DNA from 2 places in the Amycolatopsis sp. lyj-346 genome. Region 1 is predicted to be linked to the other one. Evidence: riboswitches for the same ligand, from Rfam matches in the RefSeq annotation. Region 1 holds a riboswitch; the other holds the start of a gene.

The links. Region 1 has a riboswitch for S-adenosylhomocysteine ahead of ahcY (adenosylhomocysteinase). Riboswitches for the same ligand answer to the same signal wherever they lie in the genome.
Region 2: it holds a riboswitch for S-adenosylhomocysteine, as region 1 does, so the genes downstream of both, metH (methionine synthase) here and ahcY (adenosylhomocysteinase) in region 1, are expected to answer to the same signal.

What each region holds. Positions count from the first base shown of each region.
Region 1 is NZ_JAJPWT010000028.1:27,561-36,261, forward strand. Features, by position in the region: gene ACLJQE_RS43310 (DNA polymerase IV) at 1-548, shown strand, start outside; gene ACLJQE_RS43315 (TetR/AcrR family transcriptional regulator) at 545-1,192, opposite strand; gene ACLJQE_RS43320 (AurF N-oxygenase family protein) at 1,282-2,172, shown strand; gene ACLJQE_RS43325 (hypothetical protein) at 2,229-2,906, shown strand; gene ACLJQE_RS43330 (GNAT family N-acetyltransferase) at 2,903-3,388, shown strand; S-adenosyl-L-homocysteine riboswitch at 3,420-3,499, shown strand; gene ahcY (adenosylhomocysteinase) at 3,583-5,043, shown strand; gene ACLJQE_RS43340 (hypothetical protein) at 5,180-5,335, shown strand; gene ACLJQE_RS43345 (hypothetical protein) at 5,756-5,965, opposite strand; gene ACLJQE_RS43350 (Ku protein) at 6,089-6,955, opposite strand; gene ACLJQE_RS43355 (styrene monooxygenase/indole monooxygenase family protein) at 7,042-8,268, opposite strand; gene ACLJQE_RS43360 (GTP-binding protein) at 8,322-8,701, opposite strand, start outside.
Region 2 is NZ_JAJPWT010000011.1:290,818-299,518, reverse strand. Features, by position in the region: gene ACLJQE_RS29720 (sugar porter family MFS transporter) at 228-1,628, shown strand; gene ACLJQE_RS29715 (LLM class F420-dependent oxidoreductase) at 1,652-2,512, opposite strand; S-adenosyl-L-homocysteine riboswitch at 2,773-2,851, shown strand; gene metH (methionine synthase) at 2,866-6,495, shown strand; gene cutA (divalent-cation tolerance protein CutA) at 6,828-7,157, shown strand; gene ACLJQE_RS29700 (RraA family protein) at 7,167-7,874, shown strand; gene ACLJQE_RS29695 (DUF6292 family protein) at 7,942-8,406, shown strand; gene ACLJQE_RS29690 (response regulator transcription factor) at 8,472-8,701, shown strand, end outside.

The DNA of each region.
Region 1 (8,701 bases):
GGCTGACGCAGGAGAACTGGTGGGACGTGATGGCGGCCCGCCCGACCGACGCGCTGTGGGGTATCGGCGACAAGACGGCGAAGAAGCTCGCCGGGCTGGGCATCGCCACGGTCCTGGACCTGGCCGACGCCGACCCGGCGGAACTGGCGGCCCGGTTCGGCCCGAAGACCGGCCCGTGGCTGCGGCTGCTCGGCGGCGGCATCAGCGACGCCGAGGTGAGCGCGACGCCGTGGGTGGCCCGGTCCCGCAGCCGTGAGACGACGTTCCAGCGCGACCTGACCGACCCGGCCGAGATGGCGGCCGCGGTCTCGGCGCTGGCGAAGCGCGTCGCGCAGGACGTGCTCGACGAAGGCCGCCCGGCGGCGCGGGTGGCGGTCAAGGTGCGGTTCGTGCCGTTCCTGACCCACACGCACAGCATCACCCTGCCGGAACCGACCTCGGACGCCGTCGAGCTCGACCGCGCGGCGCAGGAGGTGCTCGGGATGTTCGAGCTGACGCGCGCGGTGCGGCTGCTGGGTGTGCGGGCCGAATTCCCGCGCGAAGACTAGAGCCCTTCCGGCAGCGGCAACGGCCGGTCCGGGTCGAGCTGCACGCCGCCGGCGCGCAGCGTGTGGTCCAGCATCGCCCAGATCGTGCCCGTGAGCTGGGCGGTCAGCTGGGGCAGGCGAAGCGTTCCCGGGTGGTCGAGCCAGCGGGTCGTCGCCGATTCGACGTAGCCGACCAGGCCGAACGCGATCGTGTCCGCCGGGGCCGGGTCGAGCCCGAACGCCGTCAGGTAGCCGGTGAACAGCCGGCTGAGGTGGCGGCCGATCGCCCCGCGGACGTCGGGGCCGTCCGGTACGCCGCGGGCCAGGTAGCGGTGCAGGTGGGCGTGCTCGGTCAGCCAGCGCAGGTGCGTCGAGATGACCGTGGAGATCATCTCGTTCGGCGAGCCCTCGGGGTGCCAGAGCGGCGCCAGGTCGGCCGTCACCAGCTCCGCCGCCCGCTGCGCGATCGCCCGGCGGAGGTCGGCCGCGCCGTCGAAGTGCCGGTACAGGCGCGTGCGGGCGACGCCGGCGCGCTCGGCGATCTGCTCGGTCGAGACGTCCGGGCCGTGTTCGGCGATGGCGGCCAGCGCGGCGTCGACGAACTCCGCGCGCCGCCGTTCCTGCTGGCCCGCCCAGCGCGTCGCCCGTCCGTCGACCTTGGTCACGGCGAAAGCCTACTCACCCACGGCCGGACGGTGTACGCTGCCGAAATAGCTAGTACACCATGTACCCCCTACTTCTCCGGGAGGTCGCCATGGGCGTCGAGGCCCAGGACCGGGACGTCACCGCGGCTCGCCTGCTCAAGAGCTCGGCGAAGAACTCCTACGACCCGTACGTCGACATCGACTGGGACGCGCCGCTCGCCGAAGACAAGGCCTACATGCCGCTCGAACGGGTCTCCCTCTACGGCACGGACCTCTGGGCGAAGCTGACGCCGGAGCAGCGGATCGAGCTGTCCAAGCACGAGATCGCCAGCATCATGAGCGTCGGGCTGTGGTTCGAGATCGTCCTGATGCAGCTGCTCGCCCGGTACGTCTTCGACCTCGACGCGCGCACCGAGCACGCGCAGTACGCCATGACCGAGATCGGCGACGAGACGCGGCATTCGGTGATGTTCGCCCGCACCGCCGAACGGCTCGGCGTCCCGCGCTACGGCGTCCCGAAGGTGGTGCACCGCGCCGCGAAGGTGTTCGGCGCGACCGCCGCCGGGCCGTCGATGTTCGCCAGCGTGCTGGTCGCGGAGGAGACCACCGACCGGCTGCAGCGGTCGATGATGGACGACGACGGCATCCAGCCGCTGATCCGCTCGGTCAACCGCATCCACGTGGTCGAGGAGGCCCGGCACGTCCGGTTCGCCAAGGAAGAGGTGCTGCGCGAGACGCCGAAGCTGGCGAAGGCGGCGCTGCAGCGGCACCGGCTGCGGACCGCACTGGTCGCGTTCGGCGTGATCGACAGCATGGTCGACCCGCGGATCTACCGCAGTGTCGGGATCGACCCGCGCGAGGGCCGGGCCGCGGCACTGGCGAACCCGCACTTCCACGAGACGCGCCGCTGGATGGCCGAGAAGATCGTGCCGTTCCTCCGCGACGCGGGTCTGATCGGCGGCCGCTCAGAGGGCATCTGGCGGCGCGCGCATCTCCTTTGAGCGTCGAGGTGCGAAATACCTTCGCGCGGGATGCCGGATTCGGCCAGGATTCCCTGGTGACCGAGGATTTCCCGCCCGTGCCGGGGCAGCAGGCCCCCGCTCCGGCACCCCGCCGCCGCTCGCTCCTCGTCCGGCCGGCCGTGACCGGCCTGCTCGGCTTCGTCGTCGGCGCGCTCCTGGTCGGCGTGCCGTGGCTGGTGCTGAGCCTGCTCGGCGGCGGCCCGAGCGGGCAGTCGCTTTCCGCGCCGCCCCGGCTGGGCGAGCTGAGCCGGGCCCAGGAGGCGATCGCGAAGCTCGGCGAAGGCAACGGTCAGGCCGTCGTCACCCGCATCGAAAAGACCGACCGGGAGACCGCGGCCCGCGTGTCGGTGGCCTACGGCGGGGCCGGGTCGGTCGCCCAGCAGTACCAGGACGACCAGCTGGAACGCGGTGTCCAGCTGATCGCCGTGCGTGCGCCCTCCCCCGAACTCGTGGCGCCCTACGAGGACATCGAGGCGTTCGGCCTCGCCGTGCCGAGCACCGAACTCGTGCGCGTCGGCGCCGTGCAATGCCTGCGGCACAACGGTTCCACGGCCGCCGGGTCGACACCGGACCCCGAGCAGTCCTTCGTCACGAGCTGCCAGCGCACCGGCCCGGACCTGACCGTCACGGTGCGGAGCCTGGGCTCCGCGGGCAACCGGGACCCGCGCGAGCTGGCCGGGCTCGTGGACCAGGCCTGGCGGGAGCTCGAGTGACGATCACCACCCGCCTCGCCCGCGCCGAAGACGAAGCCGTGCTCGCGAAGATCGACGAACGCACCTGGACCCCGGCCGTGTCCCCCGCTCCCCCACCGCCGCCCGGTACGCCGTTCTTCGACGGCAGCACCCGGCCGGAGGACGTTCTCGTCGCGGAGCACGACGGCGTGGTCGCCGGGTACGTGCGCCTCGGCGAGGGGTTCGGCATCCCCGCCCACCGGCACGTGGCGGTGATCGACGGCCTCGCCGTCGACCCCGGCCGGCAGCGGCTCGGCATCGCGCGGCAGCTCGTCGAGGCCGCCGTGGCCGAGGCTCGCCACCGCGGCGCCCGCAAGGTGACGCTGCGCGTGCTCGGGCCCAACCTCGGCGCGCGGCGGGTCTACGAGCAGTGCGGGTTCGTCGTGGAAGGGGTGCTGCGGGGCGAGTTCCGCATGGACGGGGAGGACGTCGACGACGTTCTCATGGCCCGTTCGCTCGCTTGACAGCCTCGCCGCGGCTTTGCCATCCTGGTTCCGGGCCGAGAGGCGCTGCGACGGAAATCTTCTTCCGCCACGCTCGGCCCGTGACCACGACTCCAAGGGCGCCTCCCGTGAGGGAGGTGCCTTTCTCGTTGTCCGCAAGGACTTCCGTGCTGCCTCCCGAGCGCATCCCGACGAACTCCGGAGTGCACCGAAGAATGAGTGACAAACTGCAGACCCGCAATGGCCTCGACTTCGCCGTCGCCGACCTCGCGCTGGCCGGCGCCGGCCGCACCCAGCTGCGGCTGGCCGAGCACGAGATGCCCGGCCTGATGGCGATCCGCCGCGAGTACGCCGCCGCGCAGCCGCTGAAGGGCGCCCGCATCGCCGGGTCGCTGCACATGACCGTCCAGACCGCCGTGCTCATCGAGACCCTGGTGGCGCTCGGCGCCCAGGTGCGCTGGGTGTCCTGCAACATCTTCTCCACCCAGGACGAAGCCGCCGCCGCGGTCGTCGTCGGCCCGGAGGGCTCGGTGGACGCCCCGGCGGGCACCCCGGTGTTCGCGTGGAAGGGCGAGACGCTCGAAGAGTACTGGTGGTGCACCGACCAGCTCTTCGCCTTCCCCGGCGGACAGGCCCCGAACATGATCCTCGACGACGGCGGCGACGCCACCCTGCTCGTCCACAAGGGAGTCGAGTTCGAGGCGGCCGGAGCGGTGCCGCAACCGTCCGAAGAGGACCCGGAGGAGTACCGGATCGTCCTCGAAACCCTGCGCGCGAGCCTGGCGGCCGACGGTGACCGCTTCACCCGCATGGCCAAGGAGATCCGCGGCGTCACCGAGGAGACGACCAACGGCGTCAAGCGGCTCTACAAGCTCGCCAAGGACGGCGAGCTGCTCTTCCCCGCGATGAACGTCAACGACTCGGTGACGAAGTCCAAGTTCGACAACAAGTACGGCATCCGCCACTCCCTTGTGGACGGTCTGAACCGGGCCACCGACGTCATGATCGGCGGCAAGCGCGTGGTCGTCTGCGGCTACGGCGACGTCGGCAAGGGCGCGGTGGAGGCGCTGCGCGGCCAGGGCGCCCGGGTCACGGTCACCGAGATCGACCCGATCTGCGCGCTCCAGGCGGCGATGGACGGGCTCGACGTGGTGGAGCTGGACGACGTCGTCGAGCAGACCGACATCTTCATCACCACCACCGGCAACTTCGGCATCATCTCGGCGGAGCAGATGAGCCGGATGAAGCACAACGCGATCGTCGCCAACGTCGGGCACTTCGACAACGAGATCGACATGGCCGGGCTGGCGAAGCTGCCCGGCATCACCAAGACGGAGATCAAGCCGCAGGTGCACGAGTGGACGTTCCCGGACGGCCACGCGATCATCGTGCTGTCCGAGGGGCGGCTGATGAACCTGGGCAACGCGACCGGGCACCCGTCGTTCGTGATGTCGAACTCGTTCACCAACCAGGCGATCGCGCAGATCGAGCTGTTCACCAAGCCCGGCGAGTACGCCACCGACGTGCACCGGCTGCCGAAGCACCTCGACGAAAAGGTGGCCCGCCTGCACCTGGACGCGCTCGGGGTGAAACTCACCAAGCTCACGAAGCAGCAGGCCGAGTACATCGGCGTCGACATCGAAGGGCCGTACAAGCTCGATCACTACCGGTACTGATCCCGGCACTGCTTCAAGATTGCTCCATTCGCCGTAGTTTGGTTTATCGGGAAACTGGCCATCCTCCTGTCGAGAGAAGCGCATCCGCCCGGACGGCACGGAGCCGGGCCGGGTCTCGTGCGAAGGAGTGTGTCAAGTGATCGTTCTCGGTGTGATTCTCCTGGTCATCGGGTTTATCGTCGGTATCCCGGTGCTGTACACCATCGGCATCATTCTCGCGGTGGCCGGCGTGGCACTGGCCATCCTGGGCGGCACCGGCCGCCGGATCGGTGGCCGGGCGCACTGGTACTGATCCCGAGAACTCCGCCACGGCCTGGCGCGTCAGCAGCAGAGCTGGCGCGCCAGGCCGTTCGGCCTTCTCCCGGCCGGAAGATCACGGCCGGGAGAAATGGCTTCGAACCTGATTCCGGTCCGAGGTTTCACCGGCGCTGCGGCGCCGGTGAAAAACGTACTGGCGATTTCCCCTTGCCCCGTGAATCGCCGGCGCCGACCCATCCACAACGGACACCCGTCCCGGGAACGAAAAGGGTCCTCCGGCTCCGAGGGGGAGGGAGAGCCGAAGGACCCCGTTAGTGTTAGCACATCGCCAAGCCGCTGTACACAGCTGCATACACGATCGTGTGACGTCCTTGACGGCATCCGAACGCCGGGCAGGCCTTCCCGGCGGGCGGGAAGCCCGGCCGGGAAGGCCTGCCCGATCCTGGCGGGAGGCTCAGGAAACCTGGTGCAGCAGGGATTTCCGCGGCGCGGCGACACAGCTACACCCGCCGCCGACGCCCTGGCAGTCCACGATCAACGCGTGACGCACGCGGTCACCGTCCGCACAGGCCGGATCAGTGCACTCGGCGAAGCCGACTTCCGGGTGCACCACCAGCGTGCCGTGACAGTGATCGATCCCGGCGTCACAAGAAGCACACTCCATGACCGGCCGCCTTCCCGCGCTCGTGAACGACGTGCACCCCAAGGTAGGACGGCGCAGCGCGCGGGCGCGGTACTCCGGCGGCGTGTCGGCACAACCACCCGTCCGAGGCGGGTACCGGCGAGCTCAGGCGGGCTTGGGTGCCCGCTTGCGGGTGGCCGGCTTCTTCTTCGCCGGCTTGGTGTCCTCTTCGGACGCCTCCGAAGAGGACTGACGCGACTTCTTCGCCGCGTCCACACTGGCCTGCAGCGCCGCCATCAGGTCGACGACGTCGGCCTTGGCGGTGACGGCGGCCGGCTTGGTCGTCTCGTCGCCCGCGACCTTGGCCTCGATCATCTCTTCCAGGGCTTCGCGGTAGTGGTCGTGGTACTTCTCCGGCTCGAACACCGGCTCGGCCAGCGAGTCGATCAGCGAACCGGCCATGGTGAGCTCCTGCGGCCGGATCTGCGGCGGGTCGTCGCGCAGGAACGGGAAGTCGGGCTCGCGGACCTCGTCCGGCCACAGCATCGTCGTCATCACCAGCACGTCGGCGTGCACCCGCAGCACGGCCATGCTTTCCCGCTGCCGGACCGCGACCTTCGCGATGGCCACCTGGCTCGACTTGTGCAGCGCGTCCCGCAGCACGATGTACGGCTTCACCGCGTTCTTCTGCGGCTCCAGGTAGTACGTCCGGTCGTACTGGATCGGGTCGATCGACTCCAGCGGCACGAACTCCAGCACGTCGATCGTGCGCTGGCTGGCCAGCGGCAGCTCGGCCATCTCCGCGTCGGTGATCACCACCATCTCGCCGTCCGGCAGCTCGTAGCCCTTGGCGATCTCGGCGTACGGCACTTCCTGGCCGTCGATGGTGCAGAACCGCTTGTACTGGATGCGGCCGCCGTCGGCCTCGTGCACCTGGCGCAGGGAGACGTTCTTGTTCTCGGTGGCCGCGTACATCTGGATCGGGATGCTGACCAGCCCGAAGGACACCGAGCCCTTCCACATCGCCCGCATGCCAAAGCACCTCCGAGGTCGTCTTCACGCTACGTAACAACCGTAGCCCGAATCGTCCCCCGGCGACAGTCCGCCGCGGCGACGATCTAGACCTCTGCCAGGTATTTCTCCCAACGTGCCGGATCCATGAACCAGTGCTGGAAGTCGGCCGGGTCGGTGAACCCGTTCGCGAAGCGCCGGGCGACCGCCGGGTTCTGCCCCGCCACCCCGAGGATCTGGAGCACGTGCGGAGGCGGCGGCAGGAGGAGGGCGTTGGTCCATTCGGTCACGTGCCGGGCGTACTCCCAGTAGCGCTCGAACGTCGCTTCCATCCACCCCGCGTCGAACGGCCGGTCGCCGCGCTCGACGATCGCGTCGAGGTAGGTCGCCGCGCAGTGGCTCGCGTTGTTCGAGCCCTGGCCGGTGATCGGGTCGTTCGCCACGACGACGTCGGCCATGCCCAGCACGATCGCCCCGCCCGGCAGGGTGCCGACCGGGCGCCGGACCACCGGCGTGTACCCACCCGCCAGGGTGGCCTTCGCGTCGGTCAGCTCCGCGTCGCGGCAGCGGTCGTACTCCCACGGCACGAACTGCCGCATCAGGTCCAGCAGCCGCCGGAAGTGCTCGGCCGGGCCCGGGTGGTCGTCGAAGCAGTCCAGCGGCCCGCCGGGCACGCCTTCGAAGAAGAGGATGTCGCAGTTCCCGCTCAGCGTGTACGCCGGGATCATGAACAGCTCGCCGACACCGGGCACGATGTTGAACCGCACCCCCACCTTGTCCGGGTGCTCCGGCCGGCGGCCCACCCCGTGGGCGTAGGCCAGCGACAGCGCGCGCATCGGCCGCGTGTACGGCGACCGCTCGGGCACCCGGTCGAACAGCTGGACCAGCTCGCCCTTGCCCGCCGAGATGATCACCAGGTCGTACAGCCGGGCCAGCGCGTCCAGTTCGGACGTCATCACGCCGTGGATGACGAGCTTGCCGCCGCGGTCTTCGAACAGCTCGAGCCAGCCGGCCATCTTCACCCGCTGGTCCACCGACTGCGCGGGGTGGTCGAGCTCGGCGAACCAGTCGAGCGCGCGGCCGCCGTCCGGCGCGGCCACCGAGACGCCGAGGCCTTCGACGTCGACCGTCTCGGCCTCCCACAGGTTGATCCCGAGGTCACGCTCGTGCTGCAGTGCGTCGTGGAACATGCACTGCGTCGACATCACCCGCCCGGACCGGATCTCCTCCGGCGTCCGCGCGGACATCACGGTGACGTCGTAGTCCCTCGCCTGCAGCCCGAGGGCCAGCTGCAGACCGGACTGCCCGGCGCCCACGACCAGGACCTTGCGCATGGAGCTCTTCACCTTCCGGGGCTGGGACGTACAGGGCTGGGACGTGCAGGGAGTCAGGCGTGCGGGGCGCTGCCGGCGAGCTCGCGGCCCGCCGGGCCGGAGAGCACCGCCAGCGACAGCGTGTGGCCGACCAGTTCGGTCAGCGTGGCGATGGCCGACGCGCGATCACGGGCGTCGCACGTGACCAGCGGGACGGCCGGGTCGAGCGCCAGCGCGTCGCGCACCTCCTCGAGGTCGTGCACCGGCTTGCCCTCGAACTGGTTGACCGCCACGACGAACGGCAGCTCCGAGTCGTTCTCGAAGTAGTTGATCGCCGCGAACGACTCGTCGATCCGGCTGGTGTCGACCAGCACGACCGCGCCGAGCGCACCGCGGCTCAGGTCGTCCCACAGGAACCAGAACCGCGCCTGCCCCGGCGTGCCGAACAGGTACA
Region 2 (8,701 bases), on a different contig from region 1:
AGCGTTGTAAAGCGTTCGACGATTTCGGCGGAGCGCACTGTCTACAGTGGATTCGAACCGGTGGGCGCGCGGTCTCGTGTCCAAGGTGTGCCGGATCTTCACGTCACATACGTGAACGTCGATCAGGTTCCTGAATCGTTATCAGGGGTCTCCTTGCCCGCCATTTTCCGGCGTGTGAGTGTGGTGGCCGCTGGCTGGACTGGACCCAAGGAAGAGGCGACCCGGCAATGACCGATCGGTCAACGACACAGGCGGCCCCGGCTCGGCACATCAGCCGGACCACGCTGTACTTCTTCGGCGCACTCGGCGGCATCCTCTTCGGTTACGACCTCGGCGTGATTTCCGGGGTGCTCCCGTTCATCGGGGAACTGTGGGCACTGACCGGCTGGGACAAGGGGGTGATCACCGCCAGCCTGTCGGTCGGTGCCATCGCCGGCGCGCTGTTCTCCGGCCGCACCAACGAAGCCCTCGGCCGTCGCCGCACGATCATGATCGCGGCGGGCATCGTCGTCGTCGGCACGCTGGCGGCGAGCTTCTCGCCGACGTTCGCGCTGCTGGTGCTTTCACGCCTGGTCATCGGCCTGGGGATCGGCCTTTCGTCGTCGACCGTCCCGACGTACCTGTCCGAACTGGCGCCGGCGAAGTGGCGGGGCGCGATGGGGGCGCTCAACCAGATCTTCATCGTGCTGGGCATCCTGATCGCGTTCCTGGTCAGCTACTGGCTCGGGCCGGTTTCCGCGTGGCGCTGGATGTTCGCCGGCGCGATCGTGCCCGCGGTGGTGCTGCTCGCCGGGCTGGTGTTCCTGCCGGAGACACCGCGGTGGCTGGTCAAGAACGGCCAGGAGGAGCAGGCGCGGCGGGTGCTGGCCGGGGCGCACGGCACCACCGTGAACCTCGACGAGGAGATCGCGACCATCCACGAGGTCATCCGGCTCGGCACCGAGGAGAAGCCGCGCATCCGCGACCTGTTCTCCGGGTTCGTGCGGCCGATGCTCGTCGTGGCCCTGCTGCTCGCGATCGGCCAGCAGTTCAGCGGCGTCAACGCCATCAACGCCTACTTCCCGACGATGCTCATCGGCCTCGGCTTCGCCACCCAGGCCGCGCTGCTGTCCGGCGTGCTGCTGGGCGTGACGAAGTTCCTGTTCACCGCGTGGGTCGTGTTCGTGGTGGACCGCTGGGGCCGCAAGCCGCTGCTGCTCGTCGGCAACGTCGTCATGGTGCTGACGCTGGTGGCCGCCGGCCTGGTCGTGCTGAACGTCCACGACACCGGCACGCGCGGCCTGCTGATGCTGGTGATGATGGTGCTCTACCTGGTCGGGTACGAACTCGGCTGGGGCGCGGTCGTCTGGGTGATGCTGGCCGAGGTCTTCCCGCTGAAGTACCGGGCCACCGGCATGGGCATCAGCAGCGTGGTGCTCTGGGCGGCGACGGGCATCGTGAGCGCGGTGTTCCCGATCATCTCCGATCCGGGATCCCTCGGCATCGGCGGCTCGATGTTCCTGTTCGCCGGGGTGAACGTGGTGCTGTTCGTGCTCACCCAGTGGCTGGTCCCGGAAACCAAGGGCCGCACGCTGGAGCAGATCGAACTCGACCTGCGGGCGCGCCAGGGCGTGGCGGCCAAGAGCTGACCCCGGGGGTCGTGAAGGACTTTTCAGGACGTTCCGGCGGGGACGAGGGTCAGCTTCCCGGCCAGCCGCCCGATCCACGCCTCGACCTCTTCGGGCGAGCGGTCGGGGAGGCCGAAGATCGTCTCGGTCACGCCCAGCGCATCCAGGTGCGCAAGGCGTTCCGGGTCCGGCCGCTCGCCGAGCGCGCAGATCCGCGGCGCCCCTTCGCGGCCCTCGGCGCCCCAGATTTCCTTCAGCAGCGCCACGTGCCCGTCCAGGTCGGTGTCGGCCGGCGTGGTGAGCCAGCCGTCCGCGTGGCGGGCGATCCAGCGGAACGTCTTCTCGGTCGGGCCCGCGCCGAGCAGGACCGGGATGTGCCGCTGCACCGGCTTCGGCCACGCCCAGCTCGGTCCGAAGGAGACGAACTCCCCGGCGTAGGCGGCTTCCTCCTGTGTCCACAGTGCACTCATCGCCTCGAGGTACTCGCGCAGCGCGGTGCGGCGGCGGTTCCCGGGCACGCCGTGGTCGGTCAGTTCGTCGACGTTCCAGCCGAAGCCGGCGCCGAGGGTGACGCGGCCGCCGGAAAGGTGGTCGAGGCTGGCGATCGTCTTCGCGAGGGTGATCGGGTCGCTCTCGACCGGCAGCGCCACGGCGGTGGCGAGCCGGATCCGCTCGGTGACCGCGGCCGCCGTCGCCAGCGCGACCCACGGGTCGAGCGTCCGGCTGTAGCGGTCGTCGGGCAGCGACGCGTCCCCGGTGCGCGGGTGCGGTGAGGTGCGCTTCACCGGGATGTGGGTGTGCTCGGGAACGTAGAAGGTCGAGAACCCCGCGGCCTCCGCGGCCCGCGCCGCGGCCGCCGGGGTGATCCCCCGGTCGCTGGTGAACAGCACGATTCCGTAGTCCACCCGCGGAGCGTATTAGAACGTGTTTCAGTTTTCAAGCGGCTTCGCGGTGACCTTGCGTGGTTGACCAGGCGCTTCCGGTGGTCTTGAGAGGGGCTCGATCCCCGGCTGCCACACTCGGAGGCCGGCAGCTGCGGGCTGGTCGGTCGACGGAGGTGCAGGGTGACCCGGAAGATCCATTGTGGACGGACAGCGTCCCACTCAGTGGACACGTCGGCGGGGCGGGATGGCGTCCACGGGCCCGGTTCCGATACCGTGGACCACAGGCCGAGAGGCGCTGCAACGGACCACCGGGTCCGCCACGCTCGGCCGGGAATGACCAACCAAGGGCGCCTCCCGATCGAGGGAGGCTGCCGGTGAACACCCCGTTCGATTCAACAGCGCGCCTGCGTGAGCTGCTCGACCAGCGGGTGGCCGTGCTCGACGGCGCCTGGGGAACCATGTTGCAGGGGGCCGGGCTGACCCCCGCCGACTACCGCGGCGACCGCTTCGGCGAGCACACCCACGACGTCACCGGCGACCCCGACCTGCTGAACCTCACCCGCCCGGACGTCATCCTCGACGTGCACCGCCAGTACCTGGCCGCGGGCGCGGACATCACCACGACGAACACCTTCACGGCCACCAGCATCGGCCAGGCCGACTACGGGCTGCAGTCGCTCGTCCACGAGATGAACGTCCGCGGCGCGCAGCTGGCCCGCCAGGCCGCCGACGAAGCCGGTGGGCGCTTCGTCGCCGGGTCGATCGGCCCGCTCAACGTCACCCTCAGCCTGTCGCCCAAGGTCGACGACCCGGCGTACCGGGCGGTCACGTTCGAGCAGGTCAAGGCCTCCTACGCCGAGCAGATCGCCGGCCTCGCCGAGGGCGGCGTCGACCTGCTGCTGGTCGAGACGATCTTCGACACGCTGAACTGCAAGGCCGCGATCGCCGCCGCGCGCGAGGTCGCCCCGCACCTGCCGCTGTGGATCTCGGTGACGATCGTCGACCTGAGCGGCCGGACGCTGTCGGGGCAGACCGTCGAGGCGTTCTGGAGCTCGATCGAGCACGCGAAACCGCTGGTCGTCGGCGTGAACTGCTCGCTCGGCGCCCAAGAGATGCGCCCGCACGTCGAGGAGCTCTCGCGGATCGCCGACGCCTACGTCGCCAGTCACCCGAACGCCGGGTTGCCGAACGCCTTCGGCGGCTACGACGAAACGCCCGAAGAGACGGCCGACCTGGTCGGCGGGTTCGTCCGGGACGGCCTGGTCAACCTCGTCGGCGGCTGTTGCGGCACCACCCCGGCCCACATCGCGAAGATCGCCGCCGCGGCGAAGGGTGTCACTCCGCGCGAGGTGCCCGCGCCGCGCAGCCACACCCGGTTCAGCGGGCTCGAGCCGTTCGGCATCGGCGCCGACACCGGCTTCGTGATGATCGGCGAGCGCACCAACGTCACCGGCTCGAAGCGGTTCCGCCGGCTGATCGAGTCGGGCGACCACCAGGGCGCCGTCGACGTCGCGCTGGAGCAGGTCCGCGGCGGGGCCAACCTGCTCGACGTCAACATGGACGCCGACCTGCTCGAATCCGAGCAGGCGATGACGACCTTCCTCAACCTGATCGCCACCGAGCCCGAGGTCGCCCGGATCCCGGTGATGGTCGACAGCTCGAAGTGGACCGTGCTCGAAGCCGGCCTGCGCTGCCTGCAGGGCAAGGGTGTGGTCAACTCGATCAGCCTCAAGGAGGGCGAGGAACCCTTCCTCGCCCAGGCCCGCACGATCCGGGACTACGGCGCCGGCGTCGTCGTGATGGCGTTCGACGAGCAGGGCCAGGCCGACACCGCCGACCGCAAGGTGGAGATCTGCGGCCGCGCCTACGACCTGCTGACGCAGAAGGCGGGCTTCGCGGGCGAGGACATCATCTTCGACCCGAACGTGCTCGCCGTCGCGACCGGAATCTCCGAGCACAACGGCTACGCGAAGGCGTTCATCGAGGCGCTGCCCCGGATCAAGGAGCGCTGCCCGGGCGCGCGGACCAGCGGCGGCATCTCGAACCTGTCCTTCTCCTTCCGCGGCAACGACGTGGTGCGCGAGGCGATGCACTCGGCGTTCCTGTTCTACGCCGTGCAGGCCGGGCTGGACATGGGCATCGTCAACGCCGGCCAGCTCGCCGTCTACGAAGACATCCCGAAGGACCTCCTCGAACTGGTCGAGGACGTCCTCTTCGACCGCCGCGAAGACGCCACCGACCGGCTGGTGAGCTTCGCCGAGAACGTCAAGGGCAGCGGCACCAAGCGCGTCGTGGACCTCTCGTGGCGCGAAGGCACGGTCGGCGAACGCCTGTCCCACGCGCTGGTGCACGGCATCGTCGACTACATCGAGGAAGACACCGAAGAGGCGCGCCGGACGATGGCACGGCCCCTCGAGGTCATCGAAGGCCCGCTGATGGACGGCATGAAGATCGTCGGCGACCTGTTCGGCTCGGGCAAGATGTTCCTGCCGCAGGTGGTCAAGAGCGCGCGCGTGATGAAGCGGTCGGTCGCCTACCTCGAGCCGTTCATGGAGGCCGAGAAGGAGGAGGCCCGGCTCGCGGGCCGGGCCGCCGTGTCGAACGGCCAGGGCAAGGTCGTGCTCGCCACGGTCAAGGGCGACGTCCACGACATCGGCAAGAACATCGTCGGCGTGGTGCTGGGCTGCAACAACTACGAGGTGATCGACCTCGGCGTGATGGTGCCGGCGGCGAAGATCCTCGACACCGCGGTCACCGAGGGCGCCGACGCGATCGGGCTGTCCGGGCTGATCACGCCGTCGCTCGACGAGATGGTCAACGTCGCCACCGAAATGCAGCGGCGCGGCCTGAAGCTGCCGCTGCTCATCGGCGGCGCGACGACGTCCCGCCAGCACACGGCGGTCAAGATCGCCCCGGTCTACGACAACGCGACGGTGCACGTGCTCGACGCGTCGCGCGTGGTCGGCGTGGTGTCCGACCTGCTCGACCCGGACCGCTCGATCGTGCTGGCGGAGAAGAACCGGGCCGACCAGGAGGTGCTGCGCGAGCAGCACGCGAACAAGCAGCGCCGTCCGATGCTCACCGTCGAGCAGGCCCGCGCGAACCCCGAGAAGGTGGCCTTCGACGGCCTGCCGACCCCGGCGTTCACCGGCGTCCGCGTCATCGAGCCGGGCATCGCCGAACTGCGCGAGATGGTCGACTGGCAGTTCCTGTTCCTGGCCTGGGAGCTCAAGGGCAAGTACCCGGCCATCCTGGAGCAGCCGGTCGCCCGCGAGCTGTTCGACGACGCGAACACCCTGCTCGACCAGATCATCGCCGAAGGCAGCTTCACCGCGAAGGGCGCGTACGCGTTCTGGCCGGCGCACAGCGAAGGCGACGACATCCTGCTCGAAGACGAGTTCGCGCACGTCAAGTTCCCGATGCTGCGGCAGCAGACGGCCAAGCCCGCGGACCGCGCGAACCGCTGCCTGGCCGACTACATCGCGCCGGTCGGCGACCACCTCGGCGGCTTCGCGGTGGCCATCCACGGCGCCGAAGCACTGGCCAAGCGGTACGAAGCCGAGCAGGACGACTACCGCGCGATCATGGTCAAGGCACTGGCCGACCGGCTCGCCGAGGCGTTCGCCGAGCACATCCACCTGCGCGCCCGCCGCGACTGGTTCGAGCCGGACGCGCAGCCGAAGCTCGAAGACCTGCACGCGGAGCGGTTCCGCGGCATCCGCCCGGCGCTCGGCTACCCGGCCAGCCCCGACCACAGCCAGAAGCGTGAGCTGTTCCAGCTGCTGGAAGCCGGCGAACTGGGCATGGACCTGACCGAGTCGTTCGCGATGACGCCGGCGGCGAGCGTGTCCGGGCTGATCTTCGCCCACCCGGATTCGAAGTACTTCACCGTCGGACGGCTCGGCCGCGACCAGGTCGAGGACTACGCCCGCCGCAAGGGCGTCGAGATCGCCGAGGTCGAGCAGTGGCTGCGGCCGAACCTGGCCTACGACCCCGAGGTGTAGGCCGGGAGGTGTAGGCCGGGAGGTGGCGGGTGACCCGGCGTTTCTCCCGCCACCCCGAAGCCCGATGGTGACTACGGACGGCAGCACCGCGTCAAGGCGGGAAAGCGTGCCTTGACCCGGCGCTGCCGTCCGTGTGCTGGCTTCGGATCGGGGTTGCGGGGGGCCTGGGTGCCGTTGGGGTCGAGTCGGGTGTCCTGGTGGCGGTTCAGCACGGCAGGGGGTGCGGTGGCCCGCCTGCCGGGCCGCGGTGAGGAATACCGGCTGGGTCGCGGGTGCGCGTAGAACAGCGCGCGCTGCACCGCCTGCGCCGATGGTCCCGGTAGCCTCGCCGCATGGCGGCAGAACACGTGATCGTGACGTCCACGACGGACTCGGAAACCGCGGCGCGGGAGCTCGCCGCGCAGGCGGTCGAAGCCCGGCTCGGTGCCTGCGCCCAGGTTGTCGGCCCGATCACCAGCGTCTACCGGTGGGAAGGCGCCGTGCAGACCGATCAGGAGTGGCGGGTGGAGATCAAGACGACCGCCGACCGGGTGCCGGCGCTCACCGAACGCCTGCGGCAGCTGCACGGCTACGACCTGCCGGAGGTGATCGCCACCCCGATCGTCGGCGGCAGCGCGGACTACCTGGCGTGGCTGACCGGACAGACCCGGGACGCTGGCTAGGTTCGGCGCATGGAGCACGAAGGACTCAGACAGCGCTTCGCGACGCTGACCACGGCCCACCTCGCCGACGCGTGCATCCGCGCCGGGCTCCCCGTGCGGTGCGCGCCGGCGCCGACGCGGGCGGTGGTGCCGGGCAGCAGGCTGTTCGGCCCGGCGGTCCCGGCCCGGCACGTCGGCAGCGTCGACGTCTTCCTCGAAGCGTTCGAGGGCGCTCCCGGCGGCGGTGTGCTGGTGGTCGACAACGGCGGCCGGCTCGACGAAAGCTGCGTCGGCGACCTCGTGGTCCTCGAAGCGCGTGCCGCCGGGCTGTCCGGGGTGGTGATCTGGGGCCTGCACCGCGACACCGCCGACATCCGCGCCATCGGCCTGCCGGTGTTCAGCCTCGGCTCCCTGCCCACCGGCCCGCTCGGCCTCGGGCCGCGCGTGGACGGCGGGCTGGCCGAAGCGATCGTCGGGACCTGGCGGATCGGCCCGGCGGACCTGGTGCTGGGTGACGACGACGGCGTCCTGTTCGTCCCGCTCGCCCGTGCGGGCGAATTGTTCACCCTCGCCGAAGGAATCCGCGACACCGAACGCCGCCAGGCCGACCGGATCCGGGGCGGCGAACCGTTGCGGCAGCAGGTGCGTTTCGGTGAATTCCTTGCGGCGCGCGAAACGAATCCGTCCTTGACCTTCCGCGCGCACCTGCGGGCCGTGGGTGGGGCGATCGAAGAATGACCACGAAAGTGTGACCATCGCCCAAATCGGGTATTCCGGGCCTGCGGCGGGTGCGGGAGGTGGAACCATGGACACGCTCATCGGCTTCGGCAGAGACATCGAATACCACTTCGCCCGGGGGTTGCGTGCCTACCTCGCCCGGGTCGCGGCGGCCGCCGGCGTCGGCTTCGAGTCGTGTTCGCTCGACCTCGACGTGCCCGCCTCGGGGTACGTCGCCCTCGACCGCACGCTCCCGGACCTGCCGGGGCACGACCTGGCCCTGATCTGGGACGAGGTACACGGCTGGTCGGCGGTCGTCGAGCCCGCGGGCGGGGGCGCGGCGAAGCTGCTCGCCTACCTCGGGGGCCCGGAAGTGCTGCCCGCGCCGCGCGCGGTCGCCCGGTTCGTCGAGCTGCTGCGAGTCGCCGGACCGCCCGCCGGCTCCTTCCGGCCGCCGGTGTTCCGGGCCGCGGGCCACCACGAGGACCTCGTCGACTGGCTGCCCGTCTCCGGTCCCGAAGGACTGCTGCGGCCGAGTTCCCCGGCCTGGTGACCGGCAGCGGTCCCGCGTGGGCGCCTAGGATGGACAGGCAGTCACCGCCGGAGTGAGGGAACACCGTGAGCAGCGCCGATGAGCCCCGATCCGTCCGTGTCCTGCTCGTGGAGGACCACGACATGGTCGCCGAAGCGCTGCAGCAGGCCCTCGACCGCGCCGACGGGATCACCGTGGTCGGCCGGGCCCGGTCCCGGGCGGAAGCGATCGCCGACACGCTCGAGCACGCCCCGGACGTCGTGGTGCTGGACCGGCGGCTCGCCGACGGCGACGCCCTCGACGTCATCGCCCAGCT